2 regions of the Idiomarina sp. D18 genome follow, and region 1 is predicted to be linked to the other one. Evidence: predicted binding sites of a transcription regulator. Region 1 holds the regulator's gene; the other holds the start of a gene.
What was found. Region 1 encodes MetJ, which represses methionine synthesis genes. Its sites were predicted from a motif close to TAGACGTCTAGACGTCTA; they were not measured.
Positions count from the first base shown of each region.

Region 1 (2,469 bases):
TGGCGCCTTTTTTCATATCTACTCTGCTCAGAGACACCATTGTTAAAGAAAAGTTGACTGGTGTGTTTTTAAACACATCAAAAGTTAGCATGATCTGAGTGAGTCCACATAAGCAGGTAAGATTTGTTATTTTCCTAATTGCCTTTATCCTAATACATCATCCTTTATTCATTTTTTCAGGTTGCCTAAATGTCAGATTTCCGCCAAAAAGCGTTGGATTATCACCAATACCCCACACCAGGTAAGATTTCAGTTGAACTCACCAAGCCAGCTGACTCTGCGAAAGACTTAGCGCTTGCCTACAGTCCGGGTGTTGCGGAACCAGTGAGAGCCATAGCTGAAGATCCCGACAATGCCTATAAATATACGGCGAAAGGCAATATGGTCGCTGTTATTTCTAATGGTACCGCGATTCTTGGTTTGGGTAACTTGGGGCCGCTGGCATCAAAGCCCGTGATGGAAGGGAAAGCACTGTTATTTAAGCGGTTTGCAGGATTAGACTCCATCGATATTGAAGTCTCCCATCGCACTACTCAAGATTTCATTAATACAGTGGCGAATATAGCCGACACATTTGGTGGTATTAATCTTGAGGATATCAAGGCGCCTGAGTGTTTCGAAATCGAGCAAGCGCTTATTGAAAAATGTAACGTACCTGTGTTTCATGATGACCAACACGGCACGGCTATTGTGACCGCTGCAGGCATGTTGAATGCACTTGAAATCCAAGGTAAGTCCCTTAAAGATGCCCATATTGTTTGCATGGGTGCGGGGGCCGCCGCCATCGCCTGTATGGAGCTACTTATCAAATGTGGTGCGCAACGCGAACATATTTACATGTTGGATTCCAAAGGTGTCATCCATACTCGCCGCGAGGATCTCAACGAATATAAAGCGCTCTTCGCAAACAACACTGACAAACGGACGCTCGAAGAAGTCATTGAAGGGGCCGACCTGTTTCTCGGTGTTTCGGGACCTGACCTACTCTCGCCAGAAACGCTTAAACTGATGGCTGATAAGCCGATCGTGTTCGCTTGCTCTAACCCGGATCCAGAAATTAAGCCCGAATTAGCTCAGCAAACTCGCGACGACATTATTATCGGCACAGGTCGTTCTGACTACCCTAACCAAGTCAACAATGTGTTGTGCTTTCCGTTCATGTTTCGCGGCGCTTTAGATGTGCGTGCAACCGCAATTAACGATGAGATGAAAATTGCAGCGGTTGAAGCCATCCGCCAGCTCGCAAAAGAGGAAGTGCCTGATGAGGTCAAAAAAGCAGCCGGTATTGATGAACTCACTTTCGGCGCTGATTACATCATTCCTAAACCCATGGACCCTCGCTTGTGTCAGCGCGTAGCTAAGGCAGTGGCAGAGGCAGCGGTCGATTCTGGTGTTGCCAAAATCCCGCTACCTGAAAACTATATGCAAGATTAAGGCGTATCGAGTTCATCATCTGCAGGAATTGGAAGCCCTCGTGCTTCTAATTCTTCGCGTACTGCCTTAGGTATTTTATTTGGATTGGTCTTTTCTAAATCGGTATCCGTCGGCAACGGTTGGCCCGTAAAAGCGTGTAAAAAGGCTTCGCAGAGTAGTTCGCTGTTCGTAGCATGACGTAAGTTCTTAACTTGACGGCGAGTTCGCTCATCGGTGAGTACTTTAAGCACGCGAGTCGGTATTGATACGGTTACCTTTTTTACCTGTTCGCTTTTACGCCCGTGCTCTGCATAGGGGTAGATATAATCACCATTCCACTTCATCGTGAGAGTCCTGCCTTAGTCAAAAACCATATAAGTTATATTGAATTTTACTCAATCCCAGATGAAGGTCAAATTTTATCCGTCTAGATGGCTAAAATTTGCTGACATTTGGCGTTTGATGTTTTAGCCTTAGTCATTACATCAGTTAATTCATTTATTTGAGAGGTATCGCCAATGACCGCAGAGCCGAGCTTAGATCAGATTCGGACGGTAGCCGATAACGTTCAAGTGCATAAGTTTGGCGGCAGTAGTTTGGCTGACGCTTTTTGTTATCGTCGCGTGGCACGCATTGTAACCGAATATGCAGGCGCAAGCGATGTTGTGGTGGTCTCGGCGGCGGGTGATACCACTAACCGTATTTTAGCAATTATTAAAGCTCAAAAGGAGTCTGGCGATACGGCTGATATTTTACTCGACCAACTGGAGCGGTTCCAACAAGGATTAATCCACGAACTTCTCGGTAGCGAGTTTGCGGCACCTATCCTTGAGCAGTCGACTGTGGATTTTCAACGCTTCCGCGACTTCGTTGCGGGTAAAGAAATTATCGAACACGAAGCAGAACTGCTGTCTTACGGTGAACTTTGGTCAGCTCGACTCCTTGCGGCATTATTAAGGAAACAAGGTACTAAAGCAGACCATATTGATGCACGTGACTTCCTAAAGGCTGAAGACGCCCCTGAGCCCGTTATTCAGGAGTTAGAGTCGCGCCATA
Region 1 covers NZ_CM173240.1:2,541,300-2,543,768, reverse strand. Annotated here, with positions in the region: gene AC3AP5_RS12205 (malic enzyme-like NAD(P)-binding protein) at 190-1,434, shown strand; gene metJ (met regulon transcriptional regulator MetJ) at 1,431-1,757, opposite strand; gene metL (bifunctional aspartate kinase/homoserine dehydrogenase II) at 1,932-2,469, shown strand, end outside.

Region 2 (2,469 bases), 290 kb from region 1:
AAATGAAGCAACGAGTAGATGAGCATCGAGCCATGACCGTTGGACAGCACAAAGCGGTCGCGGTCGGCCCAACTGGGGTTATTTGGGTTGTGCTTTAAATAATCTCGCCATAATACTTCAGCGATATCTGCCATGCCCATTGGCGCCCCAGGGTGACCTGAGTTGGCTTGTTGGACGGCATCCATACTTAGAGCACGGATAGCGTTGGCGAGATGACGACGTTCAGACATGAAAAACCCCCGATTGGTGACACGCAATTAGATGAACCATAGTTGGTGCGCGTATTGTCCACAATTCGGGGGCTTCAAGCAAATTTATGGGCGAAAAATTCAACACCCGTAAATTAGATATCCTGCTTTAATGCATCGGCTTTATCAGTTTTTTCCCATGGAAATTCCTCTCGCCCAAAGTGCCCGTAGGTCGACGTAGCACGATAAATAGGCCGTTCCAGATCAAGCATCTGAATTAAACCGTAAGGACGCAAGTCAAAATGACGGCGTACTAGCGCTATCAATTTCTCTTCACTGTGTTGCGAAGTACCAAAGGTATCAATACTGATTGATGTTGGCTCAGCAACGCCAATTGCATATGACACCTGAATTTCGCAGCGTTCCGCCAGGCCTGCGGCAACGAGGTTTTTCGCCACGTAACGTGCCGCGTATGCGGCGCTGCGGTCAACCTTCGATGGATCTTTGCCCGAGAACGCGCCGCCACCGTGACGCGCCATGCCACCGTAGGTATCCACAATAATTTTGCGCCCCGTCAAACCGCAGTCACCCATCGGGCCGCCAATCACGAATCGACCGGTTGGGTTAATGTGGAACTTAGTATCACGGCTAACCCATTGTTCGGGTAGCACTGGCTTAATGATCTCTTCCATCACGGCTTCACGCAATGTGGCTTGGTCGATATCTTCACGGTGTTGGGTCGAAAGCACTACCGTATCAATTGCCACCGGTTTACCATTCTCGTAAAGAAACGTCAGCTGGCTTTTGGCATCAGGACGTAACCAATCGAGCGTGCCATTTTTACGCATCTCTGACTGACGCTGAACAATGCGGTGCGCATAGGTAATGGGGGCTGGCATTAATACCGAGGTTTCATTAGATGCATAGCCAAACATCAAACCCTGGTCACCCGCGCCTTGCGCTTCAGGCGATTCACGATCTACGCCTTGATTAATATCTTGGCTCTGCTTACCAATCGCGTTTAGTACCGCGCAAGAGTTGGCATCAAAACCCATGTCCGAATGTGTGTAACCGACATCACGGATGGCTTGACGGGTTAAATCTTCAATATCGACCCAAGCTGAAGTGGATATTTCCCCGCCCACTAATACCATGCCAGTTTTGACATAGGTTTCACACGCCACACGGGCGCGGATATCTTTTGCTAAAATTGCATCCAGTACGGCATCAGAAATCTGGTCCGCAATTTTATCAGGATGGCCCTCTGAAACCGATTCAGAAGTAAATAGGTGACGTGACATATGCCTACCATTCCTTTATTTTGATTAAAATAACTAGTACTGACGGCGTAATTTAACCGATCAATAAAAAAATTTCTACTTCTAGACGTCCAAAAGTCTGTTCATAGATAAGGATTCAATTAAGTCGTATGAGAGTTCCACGCATTTTTCATCCCGAGCCACTCATGGTCAACAGCACCGTATCGCTCAGTGATGACGCCTTTCAACACACCATCAAAGTGCTTCGCATGCAAGAAGGTCAGGCGCTTGAGTTGTTTTGTAACGATGAGTTTAATTACCCAGCAGTACTCACTTCAGTCGCCAAGAAAAGCGCGCAAGTTGAAATTATTGGTGCCCAACTCAACAACACCGAGTCTCCTCTATTCGTTCACCTAGGTCAGGTCGTTTCGCGCGGAGACAGGATGGATTTCGCCCTACAGAAATCAGTGGAACTCGGTGTTAATGCCATCACTCCGCTGTTCAGCGAGCGCTGCGGTGTAAAATTAAACGGTGATCGACTTGAGAAGAAACAACAACAATGGCAGAAAATTGTCATTTCTGCTTGTGAGCAATCCGGTCGCAGTCATGTCCCTACCGTGCTTCCCGCGGTGTCAGTGGATGACTTTGTAAAGACACCTTTTGACGGTTTACGCTTAACTCTCGATCCCTATGCGCAGGTACCTCTCAATCAGATTCAAGGCGCTCGCACAGCCCAACGCATCCAATTGATAATTGGTCCTGAAGGAGGCTTCACTGATATTGAGGTAGAGCACGCGCGTAACAACAGCTTTAAACCGATTCGTTTAGGACCACGTATTCTGCGAACAGAAACCGCTGCGATGACTGCTTTAGCAGCCATACAGTATGAATTTGGTGATCTCAACGCCAGCAACGAATAAGGAAGATACCCATGAAGTTAGCCATGATTATGGATCCCATTGCGCAGGTAAAAACGGAAAAAGATACCAGTTTCCGACTGTTGCTCGAAGCACAGGCGCGCG
Region 2 covers NZ_CM173240.1:61,443-63,911, reverse strand. Annotated here, with positions in the region: gene tkt (transketolase) at 1-230, opposite strand, end outside; gene metK (methionine adenosyltransferase) at 344-1,489, opposite strand; gene AC3AP5_RS00285 (16S rRNA (uracil(1498)-N(3))-methyltransferase) at 1,618-2,367, shown strand; gene gshB (glutathione synthase) at 2,379-2,469, shown strand, end outside.
Region 2: the regulator MetJ is predicted to act here: its motif matches at 1,564-1,581, upstream of metK (methionine adenosyltransferase).